3 regions of the Acetonema longum DSM 6540 genome follow, and region 3 is predicted to be linked to each of the others. Evidence: riboswitches for the same ligand, from Rfam matches in the RefSeq annotation. Region 3 holds a riboswitch; each other region holds the start of a gene.

Region 1 (5,837 bases), on a different contig from region 3:
CGAAAGCATATTACACCGTGAGTTGACACCCTTGCGCCGTATCAAAGATAACCACCCCAAAACCTTGCTGACGATGGATGTCCTGTTCAGCGAAGGGAATTATGATGGCATCCTCAAACGGAATGTGCTGGATTGGCTGCTGGAAGGCTGGGTTACCGTTCCTTCTGCCCATAAGTCTTAAACTTCTCCAGAACTACATCCATTTGACTGTCGGACAAAATTACCGGTTGACCGGCGGTTTTTGTCAGATAGTAAATTTGGGCGCAGAACTCCGTTTCCTCCGCCGTCTGAAAGGCGCGGACAATATCCGGCCCAACTGCCAGCAGGCCATGATTGCCCAGCAGCACGGTGTAATTGTCCTCCATGGCGGCAAAGGCGGCTTCGGCTAATTCCCGGGTGCCAAAGGTTTCGTAAGGTGTGCATTTCACCTGTCTGCCGGCAAAGCCGATGAGATAGTGAGTCGGTTCAATATTCCAGTGCAGGCAGGCCAGGACCGCAGCGTACAGGGAATGGGTATGGACCACCGCCTGGATATTGGGCCTCCGTCGGTAAAAGATACAGTGCATCTCGAATTCGCTGGAAGGTTTTCTTCCGCCGTCGGCCACATGCCCGGCCAGATCCAGCACTACCACATCTTCCGGCAGGGTTTTAAAATATTCCAGTCCGCTGGGACTGATCGCCATCAATTGTTTTTCCGGATTATAGATGCTGATATTACCGCCGGTCCCCTTTGTCAGGCCGGTGGTAATCAGTTTCTGGCCATATTCTACGATCAGTTCCCGCTCTTTCTGAAGCAGCATGCGGTTTCCCCCTTGTCACCTGAGTTTCTGATATTTACTACCATACCATGTTTCCCCGGTGACAATCAAGTTGCGCAGAAGTGGACCGCCTGCCGGAACAGTGGCTCCGGCGGGCGGTTAAGGTTATTCTATGAAATTCCGCCGTTAACTGCGGCCAGATATTCTTGATTTAATATATGTTTGATGGCAATCCCTTTCACGGTGGACAAGTCGATGATTGCACCGGCTGTGGTTCTAACCAGTGGCTTGGTGAACCGTTCTCTGTCGAAAAGTACTACTTGAGCCGTACGGTCATCGGTTAGCATGATCGAGCTGTTAATAAGGCAGTCTCGCACACTGTCGAGGAAAGGCTGGCAGACTTCAGGGCAGAATTTAGTAAATTTATTCTGAGCAATATGCTCCAGCGAGATAAACGGATTGACAGTATCGTGGTAAGCTTCCCTGTGAAAAGCATTTGCTACGGCGATGATCCGGGCAAGGACAGGAATTTTGTCGCCCTGCTTAGCCAGGGGAAAGCCGCTGCCGTCCATGTATTCATGGTGGTAGAGAACAGCCGCCAGAACATCCTGGGAAATGCCGTCTACATTACGCAGCAATTTAGCTCCGTGAATGACATGATCTTCCGGTCCGGAACTGCCATCCTGGGGAATGACTAATTTGCCGATATCATGCAGCAGTCCGGCCAGGACCAGTGTTTGGACGGTTTCTTCCGGCAGCCTCATGGCACGGCCAATCATGCCGCTGATAAATGCCACCATAACCGAATGACGGGAAACCTCATCGGCCAATTTCTGATCGCAGACTAGAAGGTACTCCATAAGGGTGGGGCCGGTTGACAGCACGGTGGAATAAATGCCGAAAGAGATATCTTTAAGTTCCGGTACCGGTACTTGCTTTTGGTTGCGGACAAAATCGAAAGACCGGGAGGAACTGTCGACAATGCTGCTATATTCCTTATAAAAATCTTTAAACACCTGGGACAGACTGTCCGGCTGCTCCGGCTGTTCCGACGGTTGATTTGGCGCAGCTGCAACATCATCCACTATGTATACAAAGCGAATGTCCCACATCGCTAAAAGCGAGATGGTCCTGGTCGTCACCGCCGCGTTTTTTCCCAGGAGGACTTTACCGGTCGGCGACAAGACAGACGAACCGATGATCATGCCCGGGACTAAGTCGTTAACGGCCAACAATTTGGTTTCCATTTGAATCCACTCCTTCTTTACCAAAGATCTATGGGATACATATCAGACGATACCTAATAGCTGCTTAACTGTTAGTATACATGAGCTGGGAAGAAAACATAATAAGGCTCAGTTCCTGTCTCCGTGGTGCTCCTGTCCTAAAAGAAAATTGCGGATTGCCAAAAATAAGCAAATATATTAGAATAAGTATAAATTGAATACAGGATAGCTAGGGGTGCCGCAGGCTGAGAAATGAAAGCAATTTCATTGACCCTCATCACCTGATCTGGATAATGCCAGTGTAGGGAAGCGATATAATATGATAAATGTTAAAACGCGATCCTGCAGGATTGCGTTTTTCTTTATATCAGAATTAATAAGAGACGCCTTGCGTCCTTGCTAGTACATAAACGCATAACGCATTAAAGAAAAGTAAGGGGAGATGATCTTATGACTGACTCATTGATTAAAAAATTGAATATGCTTGCGGACAATCCGGTCAGTATCGCGGTCCTTTTAGGATTGATGCTTCTGATACTGGCCTTCCTGCGCATCAAAAAAATCGCTTTGCAGCCGCGGCTAATCACACATATCGGCCTGGCGCTTGCTTTGGCGCTCATACTGCACACCTTCCGCCTGTATCACATGCCGCAGGGCGGCAGCATCACTTTGGGAGCGATGGTGCCACTGCTGCTGATTGCCTTTTTGTACGGACCGGAAGTAGGTTATCTTGCCGGGTTTGTTTATGGTCTGATCCATTTGATTCAGAGTCCTTATATTTTACATCCGGTGCAGGTGTTGTTCGATTACCCTTTGCCGTATATGGCGCTTGGCCTTGCAGGCTATTTTCGGGACCGGATTTTTTGGGGAACAATTGTCGGCGTTTTGGGACGGTTTATCTGCCATTACATATCAGGAATTGTATTTTTTGCCAGCTATGCTCCAGAAAGCATGTCTCCTTATGTATATTCCGCCATCTTCAACGCCGGCTACCTGATTCCTAACCTGCTCATCTGCCTCTTAATCATGCGGCTTTTACCGCTGGAGCGGATTAAGCTGACATTGTCGCGGTGAAAAGAGCAGGGCGCTGTTAAACGCAGTGGCTGTTTTATTTTAGATATAAAAAGCATTATAATAGTTGCAGCAGACCTATTTGCGGCTTAACGGGGATGCAAATATATGAAAAATGAGGACTATGCATGAATAGGATTCTTCCATTGGAAACAGCTGTATTGATTGTGGTTATGGCTACATCTTTTTTGACGCCGTTTATGGGCAGCGCTGTGAACCTGTCCATACCGGCCATTGCAGCCGAATTTGGCGATAATGCCCTGTTGCTGGGATGGATGGTCACCGGTTATTTATTGACTTCGGCGGTGTTTCTGCTGCCTTTTGGCCGCTACGCGGATATTGTGGGCCGGAAAAAAGTCTTTATTGCCGGTACCGTCTTATTTTCTCTGTTTGCCGCGTTATCCGGCCTTGCCTGGTCCCTGACATCACTGATCTGGTTCAGGGCGGCTCAGGGCATTGCCAGCGCCATGATTTTTAGCACCGGCATGGCCATTTTGACCACCGTCTATCCGGCTCCAAAGCGGGGCAAGGCTATGGGCCTGACGGCTGCAGTTGTCTATATTGGCCTGGCGGCGGGACCGGTGCTGGGCGGCGTGATGAATCATTATCTGGGCTGGCGCAGCATCTTTCATTTTACCGCCATCATCGGCATACTGGCAGCCCTGCTGGCCATCTGGCGGCTGGAAGGGGAATGGGCAGGCGCCCGGGGAGAGACCTTTGACTTCATTGGCAGCACTGGCTACATCCTGGCGCTTTCGGCCGTCCTGTACGGCTTTTCTTCCATCTCCAGCGTGATCTGGGCAAAATACATCCTGGTTGCAGGCCTGGCGCTGATGGCCCTGTTTTTGCATCACCAGTCCCGCCAGCAGCATCCCATCCTGCAGGTGGAGCTATTCCGCCAAAACAAGGTTTTCGCCTATTCCAACCTGGCGGCCATGATTAACTACAGCGCCACATTTGCGGTAGGCTTTTTGATATCGCTGCATCTGCAGCTGGTGATGGGGTATGATTCCCAGATGGCCGGCCTGATTTTGCTGTCGCAGCCCGTGCTGATGGCGGCGCTCTCCCCCTTTGCCGGCACCCTCTCAGACCGTATATCGCCTTCCATATTGGCTTCCTGGGGCATGGGCATCACCGCCCTGGGGTTATTCCTGTTCGTCTTTATCAGCGTCGACACATACTTAGGGCTGATCATCGCCAATCTGGCGCTGATCGGAGTAGGCTTCGCCCTGTTTGCCTCTCCTAATAATAACGCCATCATGAGCGCGGTGGAGAAGAAGCTTTACGGCGTGGCTTCCTCGTCCCTGGGGACCATGAGATTGGTGGGCCAGGCAGTCAGCATGGCTGTGGTCACCCTGCTGATCGCCAGCTTTGTGGGAGATGCGGGCCTGAACAAGAATTCCGCTCCTATGATCGTGGCCGCTTCCCGGGCATCCTTCATGGTGTTTACAGCCATCTGCATTATTGGGGTATTTGCATCGCTGGCCCGGGGGAGCAAAGAGCGGTCTGCCCCTGATGACGCGAAAGGTCAGCAGGATTAGCCGGGCATTTGGGCGCAGGGTGCTTCTGTTTTGAACATAGCTTAGATCGTAAACCGGGATATTCCAGCCGAATCTGGCGGAGAATATCCCGGTTTTTGTCTTTGAATCAATCTTTTTCTATCTTTTTTTACAAACCGTTACAAAACGTTAACAAAAATTAACAGTGGGTTAATTTTTTATAAATGGCTAAACGGTACAATTAGACTATGCATTACAACAGGTTTAAGTATAAGGGAGGTATGACGATGCAGCTCCGGGAAGGAAAATACTTAGTCAAACTGGCTGAAAATGCAAGCGAAAAAGAACAGGTTTACCGGCTCCGGCATAATGTTTACCATAAAGAAATGAATTTTGCGGGCAAACAGACAGAAGGTGAACAGGAATATGACTCTTATGATGAAATTTGCGATCATCTGATGATTTGCGATGAGGAAGCAGGCCAATGCGTCGGGACTTTTCGGTTTTTATCGGGTAAAAGGCTGCAGGGAAACCAAGGCTTTTATTCGGAGCAATGGTTTGATATTGGACAGTTAAAGTGTGAAAGAAACAGAGTTTTGGAACTGGGGCGGGCTTGTATCGATATCCCGTACCGGAATACCAAAGTCTTTAAACTGCTATTTTCCGGTGTAGGCGCTTATCTGAAGTTATTTCCCCATGATTACATGATTGGTCTTACCACTGTGTCATTTGATTCCAGGACCGATATCAAAATGATCATCGAATATCTGACTGAGAAAAAAGTGGTTAACATCTCTTTTGGCGTAAAGCCAAAAAAAGATTTCTATATCGACGAAGCCGAGGGAGGGAGTTACACCATCGCCGCTGTCAGTGAACGGGAAATCATCAATAAGATGTCCACCCTTATGCTGGCCTATTATAAATACGGGGCGGAGTTTATCAGCGAACCGTCTGTTGACGCTGATTTCAATCCGCCGGTAGTTGACTTTTTTACGATTTTCCCGGCCGAAAAATATCCCAGCTGGGCATCCTGAAATTATCCTTATTTACATTCAAATTCCGTCACATAAAGAGGTCAATAAGTATGAAGAACTTTGTTCTCTCAGCCGCAATCCGGCTTAAACGAAACATATTAGCGCTGCTGCAGATTGCGGCGGCTTATATCATTGTATATGTCGTATTTAAACCGGGAGCGGCAATAAAGATCGACCGCAGCGGGATACAGGGAATCAAGCCGCCGTTTATCGTACTGGGCAATCATACATCGAATTTTGATCCGGCGC
Region 2 (5,837 bases), on a different contig from region 3:
CATAGACTGCATCGAACGCAATGAACAGATCAATGCCACGGCCATTGCCAAAAAATTAAACATAACGAAGGGCGGCATCTCCAAAATAACGGCTAAATTAATAAAAAAGGACCTGATCGAACTCCGGCGCCTGGAAAATAATCAGAAAGAAACCTATTATTCATTGAAGCCGCTAGGCAGAAAAATCTTTCAGGTGCATAAAATCCTGCATGAGAAGGCAGCAGAAAAATTCACGGCTATTTTAAATCAATACAGTAAGGAAGAGCTGCAGCTTGCCGGCCGCCTTCTGAGTGATTTAACAGCAGTATTTCGCTCTACCATAGCCGAACAGGACAGGGAACGGCAAACCGGCATGTGACCCAAATCACATCCATACGTTTTGCTGCTGGTATATAATGAAAAGAAACATCTCGCAGAAGGAGCAGGAGGAGCCCATGAATATACCGTTAGCGAAAATACCGATTCTGAATAAACGGGTCCGGTTTCCTGTGTCGCCGCATATTCCCGGCGGCCTGGCAACCCCGGCGGACCTCTGCAGGATTGCCGCTGTCGCCGAAAAGTACGGCGGCACGCTCAAGATTGCCGGCGGCAATATCGTGATTATCGGGTTAACCCTGGCAGACGGCGAAGCGGCGATGAACGAGCTGGGCATGAGACCGGAGTCGTTCCTCAGCAATACCATCCGGGGCGTGACGATGTGCGCCGGCAAGCCTGACTGCCCCAGAGCCCAGCAGGACAGCACCGCCCTGGGTCTGGCCCTGGATGAAGAATTCTTTGATCAGCAAACTCCCGGCAAGCTGCGCATCGGCGTAAGCGGCTGCCCCAACTGTTGCGCCGAAGTGTTTGTCAAGGATATCGGCCTGTTTGGGACGGCTGCCGGTTTTACTGTGATCCTCGGCGGCAGTTCCGGCAGGCAGGCTCAGGTAGGAAGCATTGCAGCCGGTAATGTACCGGCGGAGGAAACAGCGGCTCTTATCCGCCGCATCGTGGATTATTACCGGAACAACGCCAAAAATAAAGAACGGCTGGGGCAAACCATCAACCGCCTCGGGTTGGATCATCTTGTTTCGCAGGCAATACCGTCGCAATACCGGCTGTCTAAGTAGATCCCATCTTCTATTGGCAAGGGTGGATAAAAGGGGCAGAGTATCCGGCAGGTAGATGTTGATCAGCCAACATTACAGCTCGAAAGGAAATTTTTATGAAAATCGCAATTCTGGTCAGGGAAGAAACCATGCGGCGTTGTACCGGCAAAGGCTGTTTGCAGGCCTTTTTTCAACGTAAAGACGCCTTTGCCGGCTATAAAGGTGACGTCGAACTCATCACCTTTTCCCATGCCGGCGGCGATATGGAGCATAAAATCGAAATGATGCGCAAAAACGGGGTGGACGTAGTACACTTATCCTCCTGCCTGCGCGGAAAAGACCCGAACTACGAGGTATTGGCCAAACGCCTCAGCGAGTATTTTGATGTAATCGGTTATACCCATGGCCCTGCTGAAGGAAAAGAGAGAGAAACGCTGAGCATCAAAAAGCAGCAAACGGCGAATTAGAATTTGGATTTTCTTTACAAATCACCGATCCGGGTCTATAATAAAAGAAATTGAATAATTTTGGTGGGGGTGCCCCGGCAGGGGGCTGAGAGGAGCTTGCGGCTCCAACCCTTTGAACCTGATATGGTTAATGCCATCGTAGGGAAGCCTCTGTAGTGTTTGCATAAAAAGGCTTACCGTCAGGTAAGCCTTTTTCATTAGCGCCAAAAAATCATGATAGGAGGCAAAAAAATGCTCATCAGGGTAAACGGCCGGCAAGAGGAAGCTATCGCCGGGATGACGCTGCTGGAATACCTTCGCAACAAAGGCCTGGACCCGGGCCAGGCAGTAGTAGAGTACAATCAGCAGGTTGTGGAACGGGATCAGTGGGGCAGTATCGGGCTAAAGGAAAATGATCAACTGGAAGTCTTGAGGTTTGTGGGAGGAGGGTAAGCAATGGACAGCAATACCGATCCGCTGGTTATCGGCCAGACAACGCTCTCCAGCCGCCTGTTTGTGGGTACAGGCAAATATTCTTCCGATTCTCTTATTTCTGAGGTGCTGAAGCGGTCAGGCGCCCAGGTCATCACAGTAGCCTTGCGGCGGATGGATTTTCATTCCCAGGTGGGCAATGTGACGGACTATATTCCTTCCGGAGTGCAGCTGCTGCCTAATACCTCGGGGGCCCGCAACGCCGAGGAGGCGGTGCGGATTGCCAGGCTGGCCAAAGCCGCCGGCTGCGGCAACTGGATCAAGATCGAAGTCATATCCGACAATAAATACCTGCTGCCCGACGGCTATGAGACGGTGAAGGCCACCGAGATACTGGCCCGGGAGGGGTTTGTGGCGCTGCCCTATATCAGCCCCGACCTGATGGTGGCCAAACGCCTGGTAGAGGCCGGCGCCGCCGCCGTGATGCCCCTGGGAGCGCCGATTGGAACCAACCGGGGATTAAAGACGCGGGAATTGCTTCGCATCCTCATTGATGAGATTCCTTTGCCGGTGATCGTAGACGCAGGCATCGGCAGGCCCTCCCATGCCTGCGAGGCCATGGAAATGGGGGCAGCGGCCTGTCTGTTGAACACCGCCATCGCCAGCGCCGCTGACCCGGGTTTAATGGCCGAGGCTTTCGGCAAGGCGGTCAGCGCAGGACGGCAGGCCTATTGGGCCGGACTGGGCGGCAGGCAGGAATATGCTCAGGCGTCGTCGCCTTTGACCGGCTTTCTACATGAATGATTTTTTAGTAAAGAAGGGATGGCATGAGTTTTTATGAACAGTATCTAAAATACCGGGATTATGATTCGGCCGGCTGTAACCCGGGCAGCAAAACGATCGAGCGGATTTTGGGCCAGGACCGGCTGCTGCCGACGGATTTTCTGGCGCTTTTGTCCCCGGCGGCCCAACCCTATCTGGAGGCCATGGCTCAAAAAGCCCGGCGCTTGACGGTCCAGCATTTCGGCAAGACTATTCTTTTATATACACCGCTTTATCTGTCGGATTACTGCAGCAACCAGTGCCAGTACTGCGGCTTTAACGTCCGCAACCCCTTGAAGCGCAAGCAGTTGTCCCTGGAGGAAGTGGAGGAGGCCGCCAGGAGGATTGCCGCCACCGGCCTCAAGCACATCCTGATTCTGACCGGCGACGCCAGGGCCATTTCCAGCCCGGACTACATCGCCGACTGCGCCGGAGTGCTGAGAAAATATTTTACCTCTATCGCCATCGAAGTGTATGCCATGACCCAGGAAGAATACGGACAGCTGGTTAACGCAGGCGTGGACGGCTTCACCATCTATCAGGAGACGTACAATGAGGAGTATTATGACCTGATTCATGTGAGCGGTCCGAAAAAAGATTACCGCTTTCGCCTGGACGCGCCGGAACGGGCCTGCCGGGCAGGCATGCGCTCGGTCAATATCGGCGCCTTGCTGGGGCTGGATGACTGGAGACGGGATGGCTTTTTCACCGGCCTTCACGCCCACTACCTGCAGAATCAGTATCCGGCCGTTGAAATCAGCCTGTCTCTGCCCCGCATCAGGCCCCATGCCGGCGAGTTTCAGCCCCGCTGTCCGGTCACCGATAAACAAATGGTGCAGTTCCTGCTGGCCTTGCGGCTGTTCTTGCCCCGGGCGGGCATTACCATATCCACCCGTGAAAATGCCCGTTTTCGCGACAATCTCCTCTCTTTGGGCGTAACTAAAATGTCGGCCGGATCTCATACCGCCGTAGGGGCCCAGATCGATAAGGAGGAAAATGCCGGGCAGTTTGAAATCTCCGACCCACGGAATGTAGCCGAAATGAGCGCCGCCCTTCGCCAAATGGGGTACCAGCCGTTATACCAAGACTGGCAGCCAATAGGGGACCGTTGAAAAAGGCCCAGGGGCGAGGCCGCAGATGAGTTATCGCATGGATTAGTAAAGAGGAGGATGATTGTATATGAATCACGCTTCAACCCGGCGGGGCAAGTGGCCAGCCGCCGATATTTACGGCATTACCGCCGAGGAATACTCTAACGGGCGCAGCAATATTGAGGTAGTCCGGGCGATGATCGATGCCGGTGTAAAAGTAATCCAATACCGGGAAAAAGAGAAAAAAAAGCTTTATAAATATCAGGAATGCATCCGGATTCGGGAGATGACCCAAAAAGCCGGCGTGACCTTTATCATCAATGATGATATTGATCTGGCGCTGCTTGTCAAACCTGACGGAGTGCATATCGGCCAGGAGGATTTGCCCATCGAGGAAGTCCGCCAACTGGTGGGAGAGGAAATGATCATCGGCCTGTCCACCCACTCTCCCCAGCAGGCTCAGGAAGCGGTAAAACGGGGCGCCGATTATATCGGGGTGGGTCCGGTGTTTGCCACCCGGACCAAAAAGGATGTCAGCGCTGCCACAGGACTTGACTATGTAAAATATGTTGCCGAGCATATCCCCCTGCCCTCTGTAGCCATTGGCGGCATAAAGACTGACAATATCGCATCTGTCAGGCAAGCGGGAGCAGACTGTTTCGCCTTGATAACAGATATTGTAGGAGCGGCGGATATCGGGGCCAGGATAAAGGAGCTGAGAGCCAGACTGGTTTAAGACCCCATTGAAAAAACAGATAAATCCATAGAAGCAGGAGACCGATTTCCGGTCTCCTGCTTCTATGTCTGGTCCTTGAATCCCGACGATCAATGAATTTTATTTATAATCATGTCTAATTGGATTTAATGGTATCAGAAACAGCACTGCATTTTATTGTTAAGTGTTTCGGAGCCGTCATCATTTTAGATCATAATATCAGAATTTTCTCTTAACCAAGCCGCCGCTCAGGCCCGATTTTCATCTTTTGGGGCTATAAGTTTGGCATCTGAGTAAAATTGTTTCGCCTTACCCCTGCCGGTTTCATTATAATTCAATTATCAAAAAATTATCATTAAATAAAGGGGTGTAAGTGGTGCAAACAGTATTACAGCAAACGGCTCGAGAGCCTTTGTTCAAACGCTATGGCCTCATCTTCGGCTTCATCGTCCTTCTCGGCATCATCCTGGCGCCGACGCCGGCAGGCCTGCCTATAGCCGGCCAGCGCATGATCGGCATTCTGATTTTTTCGGTTATCGTCTGGATGAGCGATTCTATTTCTTATCCGGTCAGCGCTGCTGTCATCATGAGCTTGATGGCTATTTTGCTGGGAATTTCGCCGGATATCGCCAATCCCAAAGTCCTGATGGGTACCAGCAAGGCCTTGGGAATCGCCCTGGGGGGCTTCAGCAATACCGCCTTCGCCCTGGTGGCCGCCGCCCTGTTCCTGGCCGCAGCCATGAGCCAGACTGGCCTAGACAAGCGCATCGCCTTATTTATTCTGTCCAAAATCGGCGCCAAAACCAACCGGGTCTTAATCGGCGTCATTATCGTGGGTTTTGTCCTCAGCTTCTTCGTGCCCAGCACCACCGCCCGGGTATCCTGCATGGTTCCCATCGTCATGGGCATTATTCTGGCGTTCGGTGTGGACATTAAAAGTCGGTTTGCGGCCGTGATGATGATCGCCACCGCTCAGGCTGACAGTCTCTGGAACGTAGGCATCAAGACCGCCGCCGCTCAAAACATGATTGCCGTGGGCTTTATCAAATCCCAGCTGGGCGTGGACATCACCTGGATTGAATGGTTTGTCGCCGCCGCTCCCTTTTCCGCCATTATGTCGGTCGTATTATACTATGTTTTAATGAAACTCATGCCGCCGGAAAAAGATGAGATCGAAGGCGGCAAAGCCGCAGTGCAGCGTCTCCTGTCCGAAATGGGCCCTATGACCTTCAATGAAAAGAAACTG
Region 3 (5,837 bases):
GTTTGGCTCTGCCTGTACCCTTCCCGATCCGGATAACCCCAAAACACTGCGCGGCTTATCCCAGACAGTTGAGGATGCTGAACGGGAAGTTCTTACCGCCGCCCTCAGGCAATACGCTACTTCCCGTCAATTAGGCGCGGCGTTGGGCCTGTCCCATACCGCCGTTCTTAAGAAATTGCAGAAATACGGACTGAAACTGCCGCCCCGCCCGCCTATGCAGCCAAACAGAAAGGACAAATCATGAGACCAACCTTTGCTCAAATTAATCTGGCGGCTATCCGCCATAACCTGCAACAGGTAAAACAGACAATAGCCCCCGGCGTCCGGATCATCGCCGTGGTAAAATCCAATGCCTATGGGCATGGCGCCGTTCCGGTAAGCCGCGCCTTGTTAGAGGCCGGAGCGGATTCACTGGCAGTAGCCCTCCCGGAAGAAGGAGTACAGCTTCGGGAAGCCGGCATTCAGGCTCCTATCCTGGTACTGGGGATGTTCCTGCCGGAACAGGCCGGCTTGTATGTGGAATACGACCTAACCGCCGCAGTTGTTACCGAGAGATGTTTGACCGCTTTGGCCGAGGCTGCCCGCCGTAAAACATCCTATGCCACTGTCATGGTAAAACTGGACACCGGGATGGGGCGCATCGGCATCTTTCCATCACAGCTTTTATCCTTCCTGGAAATGATCAAGCAGCGTAAAGAGCTTCGTTTAGCAGGTATGTTTACTCACCTGGCCTGCGCCGACGCGGCAAATAAAGATCACGCCTGCAGCCAGTTAGCTATTTTTCAGTCTTCTGTCCAGCAGGCCCGGGAACACAATATCCTCCTTCCGCTTGTAAGCGCGGCCAACAGCGCCACCATCATCGACCTGCCGCCCGGACACTGTTCCGCCGTCCGTCCCGGCATCATCCTGTACGGCCTTCCTCCCTCACACGAAATGCAGCAGCACCTGAACCTCAAACCGGCTATGGAGTTAAAAACCCGGGTGGTGTATGTAAAGCATGTCCCGGCCAACACCTCAGTCAGTTACGGCTACACTTACTCTACCAGTCAGCCTACCTGGCTGGCTACCCTGCCCCTGGGTTACGGCGACGGCTACAACCGGCATCTGTCCAATAAGGCCCAGGTTTTAATCGGCGGCAAACGTCGCCCGGTCGTAGGCAGGGTATGTATGGACCAGATCATAGTTGATATCGGCGACACCTGCGATGTAAAAATAGGTGATGAAGCCGTACTGTTCGGCCGTCAGGGCGCCGAAGAGATCAGCATTGCCGAACTGGCCGACCTAAGCGGCACCATTAGCTATGAGCTGCTGTGCGCTATAAGCGCCAGAGTACCCAGGATATATGTTGACTGATTATACTAAAACCCTTAATGCCGCAAGCATCAAGGGTTTTATCTGTTTTAGCAGGATTCGGGACTTTTTCCGAGGTATTGTCCCACAATTTTCATGGCGCAATAATTGCCGCACATGGAACAGGCTTCGGCGCCGCCAGGGTTTCTGGCTTGGCGATAATTAGCCGCTTTGACTGGATCGATGGCCAGTTTGATTTGCCTATCCCAATCTAAGGCTTTCCTGGCCTTAGACATCTCCAGATCCCATTCCCAGGCGCCTTTTACGCCTTTGATGATATCGGCGGCATGGGCCGCAATACGTGAAGCCATGATACCTTCCCTTACATCGTCAATATTCGGCAATCCCAGATGTTCGGCCGGAGTTACATAGCAGAGGAAGTCGGCGCCGGCAGCTGCGGCCAAAGTACCGCCAATTGCCGCAGTAATGTGATCATAGCCTGGAGCCACATCGGTTACCAAAGGTCCAAGCACGTAAAAGGGAGCGCCTTTGCACAACTGCTTCTGAAGTTTCACGTTGGCTTCAATCTGGTCATAGGGCACATGGCCCGGACCTTCCACCATGACCTGCACCCCTCTGGCCCAGGCCCGGTCCACCAGTTCACCCAGGATTAGCAGTTCCTGGACCTGAGCCCGGTCGGTGGCATCGGCCAAACATCCCGGCCTCAGTCCGTCACCCAGACTCAATGTTACATCATATTTTTCGCAGATCGAGAGAAGATCATCAAACCGCTCATACAAAGGATTCTCCTTGTCGTTATGCAGCATCCAGCCGGTCAAAAAGGAGCCCCCGCGGCTGACAATATCCGCCGTGCGGCCCTGCTGACGCAGACGGGCAATCGTGGCCTGGGTCACACCACAGTGCACCGTCATAAAATCAGCGCCGTCTTTGGCCTGTTTTTCAATCGTAGCCAGCATATCGTCGCCGGTCATGGCAATGATGGATCCCCGGTCGCGAATCGCCTCTACCGTGGCCTGATAAATCGGCACAGTCCCTACCGCGATCGTAGACTTGGCAATAATCGCCCTGCGGGATGCGTCAATGTCATCCCCGGTACTGAGATCCATGACCGCGTCCGCCCCTGCCGCAATAGCTGCCGCCAGTTTATCCAGTTCCGGCGCCAGATCAGGATAGGCGCTGGAAGTGCCGATATTGGCATTAACCTTAGTGCGAAGTCCCAGGCCAAAACCTCGTGGTTCCAGGGTGGCATGGTTAATGTTAGCGCACAGGGCAATTGTGCCCTCGGCCACGCGCTGTCTAATCAGTTCGGTTTCCAGACCCTCGTATTCAGCCACCTGGCGCATAGCATCGGTTATTCTACCGGCCCGGGCCTGCTGCATTTGTGTAGCCATGGTATCTTCCCCCTTATTCATAATTGACAAGAAACAAGCCCGCTTTGCGGAGCTTTTTCCGTCTTGACGAGAAACAAACCCGCTTTGCGGAGCTTTTTCCGTCTTGATAAAAAGACAGCCATTCAACCTAAATTGGTTAAACGGCTGTCTAACATCCAACAGTCTTTTAACCACTTCCCTACGCTGGTATTACCCAGAAATCAGGTTCAAAGAGTCGGCTTTCGCCTCTCAGCATGATGCACCCCTAGTGGTTATATTCAATTTATCTACTTTTTAACCGGCTGTTTAATAATTCCTTCCGACCGGCTAAGCGGCTCACTGATGTCCAAATGGCCTGAAAGTGTCTGTACCACCTTACCATCAATCAGGATTTGCACTTTCTTGATTTCCGGAAATTCCGTAAGAGTATTGACAATCGCCCCGATGGTTAAAATTTCATTAGTCGACCCGCCGGGGTTTTGTTTTTTCAGCTTATCGTTGAAATTCACGTAGGCAATTTTGTCTTTTACCTTAATGCTAATCAGCTTGGCCACCGGCGGTATAACCGGCAGTAGGTCTTTATTTTTCGGACCTGCCATCAAAAGCTCCATCGCCGACTGCACCGGGTTAGCGGGTTTGTCAAGGGTGGCTGTTTCCGGCGCCAGGTATATTGCGTCCTTAGTGGCAAAATATACTGTGATTGTAACCTTATTGTTTGCCGGGGCTTTAGGCTGACTAACGTCCTCTGCTCGCCTGCCTGGTGCATCACTGCCGGCAGGTACGGTGTCCGTACAACCGCCGCCCATTAGCCAGACCATCATCATCAGAATCATCCATACGGCGAGTTTTCTGTATGACATTATTGCCCACCCCCCTGTTTGGCTGCCTGTGCGAAAAATGTTTCCAGCCCCTGTACAATCCCCCGGGCTATCTTCTCTTGAAATTCAGGGGAGGCAAGTAATTTCTCCTCTTGCTTGTTAGAAAGGAAAGCCATTTCAACCAATGCTGCAGGCATCAGTGTATATTTATTTACATAAAAGTTAGTGGCGCTGATCGAGCGATCCGGCAATCCCCCGGCTTTTATCATTTCCTGCTGCAAAGACCGGGCCAGCATAGCATCATAACTCGATTTGGCAAAATAGAATGTCTGGGTTCCTTTAATGGCCGGATTGGGAGCAGCATTAGAGTGAATGCTGATAAATACATCCGCTTTGGCATGATTGGCAATGGCGGTCCTAGCCCTTAATTCATCACGGTCAGTGATACTGGCGCTATAGACGTCCACATCGGTTTCTCTGGTCATGATAACCTTGGCACCGGCTTTCTCCAACATTGCCTTCAGTTGTTTGGCCACAGCCAAATTAGCGGTTTTCTCCTGCAGCCCGGTTACTCCGATCGCACCCGGATCGCTGCCGCCATGGCCGGGATCAATGGCAATAATTTTATTGGCCAGCCCGGACGTAAACTGAAACTTGCCCGGAGGCGTCTTTTTATTGATATCAATCACAACCCGATAGGGTTTAGCGGATTTTGCATCCTCGGGCATAGTAAAAACTTTGTATTCTCCCTCGGTCAAGGCAAAGGGAATATCAATCATCAAACGGCTGTCATCTTTTTCTGATGGCACAATCGTGATTCTATCAGCAATTTTGCCATCAAATTCATATTGCTTCGGAATTTTTTCCAAAGGCGCTCCTTTGGTCCCTTTCAGTTCCACCGTCAAGCGGGGAACAGGCAAAGCACTTATCACTGCGGCAGGTTGAACCGGAGCCGAAAGATCAACCACAATTCGCAGCTTACTTTCCCCGGTTACCGCATCCAGATGGGTAAAAGAACGCACTTGCAAAAGCTGGGCCGGCACTTGCTTTTCAGAAGCCTTGCTCTCTGCCGCCGCCAAGGTCGATGGAACTGCTGCAGTCACCGGTGTTTTTGCATCGCCGGCGTCTGTGGCCGCTGGTTTGCTTTGAGTGCTCGCCCGGGCAGCCTGCGCAGCATCCATATGTACATCCACTACCACACGATAGGGTTTGTCGGCTTGAGCATCATTCGCCAATGTAAATACTTTAATATCCTTAGGAGTGATCTTTTGGTTCAAATCCAGGTTTACCCGGGTACTGGCCCCGTATACGGTAAAACTTGTCTTATCTACCATGGCGTCATCCATTGCCAGGGTGTTCCCATTGGCGGGAACTGCTCCTTTGATCGCTACAACCAACCGTGATGCCGAACTACCGGTTACGACTCCCTGAGCCTCAACAGGGCCTGTCACATCAAAGACATACCGCATGACGTTAATCCCTTTTGCGTCATCCATGAATATCCCTGAGCGGAGTTGCGTGATTTCCGCCCGACTCGGTGCAGCCATCGCAGGGCGATCTGTTGCGGCGACCTGTACCAAAACCAAACTTAAAACCAGTATAAACCAGGAAAGCGTCCGACGCAACAAAATACACCTCCTACATTGCGACGTCAACAGATATCTTCGTTTATATATCGTAAAATTCCTGCAAAAACATTAGTGTAAAATGCTGTAATAAGCATATTAATGTATAAATTTTTTAAAAAATTATTACCCGCCGGGATCACAGCGGGGTAACAAAAAAAGAAGGCCGGTAAACCTTCTTTTATACAGACAATCCATCATTATCTCTATCCGTGTCAGTTGTTCCCTTGGGTTAATTCCTTCAGCAGATCTTCGGCTTCCTTGCGGGCCTTCTCAGTAGACGCTTCATCAAATCCGATATCCATCACCAAATGATCCCCTTCCTGAACGCCTTCCGGTAAAAACTCCCGCAGCCAAACTACCTGTTTTTCTTCCGCTCCTACTAACAGAACGGCTTTTTTCCCTTCCATGCGGTCAATCACGGCTGAGACCTGTTTCGAGCGCTGCATCGGCTACTTCTCCTTTGAAATCTTATAGGACTTGCCGTTGCTGGTGATCGTAACCGTACCATGCTGATCCGTGCGATACACCTTCATGTTGGCGGTCGCATAACGCTTCAGCACTACTTCATGAGGATGCCCATAATCATTATTGGCTCCTGCCGAAACAACCACTGTCTGTGCGCCAACAGCCTTCAAAAAAGCCGGCCGGGAAGAAGTGCGGCTGCCATGATGACCGCCTTTCAGCACCAAGCTTTTCAGCTCATCGCGGGA

The links. A riboswitch is a leader RNA that binds a small molecule or an ion and turns the genes downstream of it on or off. The one in region 3 is predicted to bind thiamine pyrophosphate.
Region 1: linked by a shared signal. The riboswitch ahead of thiT (energy-coupled thiamine transporter ThiT) and the one ahead of thiC (phosphomethylpyrimidine synthase ThiC) in region 3 are both predicted to bind thiamine pyrophosphate.
Region 2: linked by a shared signal. The riboswitch ahead of thiS (sulfur carrier protein ThiS) and the one ahead of thiC (phosphomethylpyrimidine synthase ThiC) in region 3 are both predicted to bind thiamine pyrophosphate.

Annotation. Positions count from the first base shown of each region.
Region 1 covers NZ_AFGF01000050.1:46,428-52,264, reverse strand. The annotation lists gene ALO_RS06180 (ATP-binding protein) at 1-181, shown strand, start outside; gene ALO_RS06175 (L-fuculose-phosphate aldolase) at 153-800, opposite strand; gene ALO_RS06170 (HD-GYP domain-containing protein) at 929-2,005, opposite strand; TPP riboswitch at 2,206-2,309, shown strand; gene thiT (energy-coupled thiamine transporter ThiT) at 2,465-3,058, shown strand; gene ALO_RS06160 (MFS transporter) at 3,184-4,596, shown strand; gene ALO_RS06155 (GNAT family N-acetyltransferase) at 4,842-5,588, shown strand; gene ALO_RS06150 (lysophospholipid acyltransferase family protein) at 5,639-5,837, shown strand, end outside.
Region 2 covers NZ_AFGF01000119.1:45,390-51,226, forward strand. The annotation lists gene ALO_RS12770 (MarR family winged helix-turn-helix transcriptional regulator) at 1-358, shown strand, start outside; gene ALO_RS12775 (nitrite/sulfite reductase domain-containing protein) at 435-1,106, shown strand; gene ALO_RS12780 (CGGC domain-containing protein) at 1,202-1,552, shown strand; TPP riboswitch at 1,608-1,714, shown strand; gene thiS (sulfur carrier protein ThiS) at 1,784-1,984, shown strand; gene ALO_RS12790 (thiazole synthase) at 1,988-2,767, shown strand; gene thiH (2-iminoacetate synthase ThiH) at 2,791-3,897, shown strand; gene thiE (thiamine phosphate synthase) at 3,965-4,612, shown strand; gene ALO_RS12805 (DASS family sodium-coupled anion symporter) at 4,968-5,837, shown strand, end outside.
Region 3 covers NZ_AFGF01000066.1:29,278-35,114, forward strand. The annotation lists gene ALO_RS08320 (sigma 54-interacting transcriptional regulator) at 1-244, shown strand, start outside; gene alr (alanine racemase) at 241-1,353, shown strand; gene thiC (phosphomethylpyrimidine synthase ThiC) at 1,401-2,702, opposite strand; TPP riboswitch at 2,861-2,958, opposite strand; gene ALO_RS08335 (GerMN domain-containing protein) at 2,969-3,541, opposite strand; gene ALO_RS20780 (N-acetylmuramoyl-L-alanine amidase family protein) at 3,541-5,127, opposite strand; gene ALO_RS08345 (DUF3006 domain-containing protein) at 5,340-5,573, opposite strand; gene ALO_RS08350 (ComEC/Rec2 family competence protein) at 5,577-5,837, opposite strand, start outside.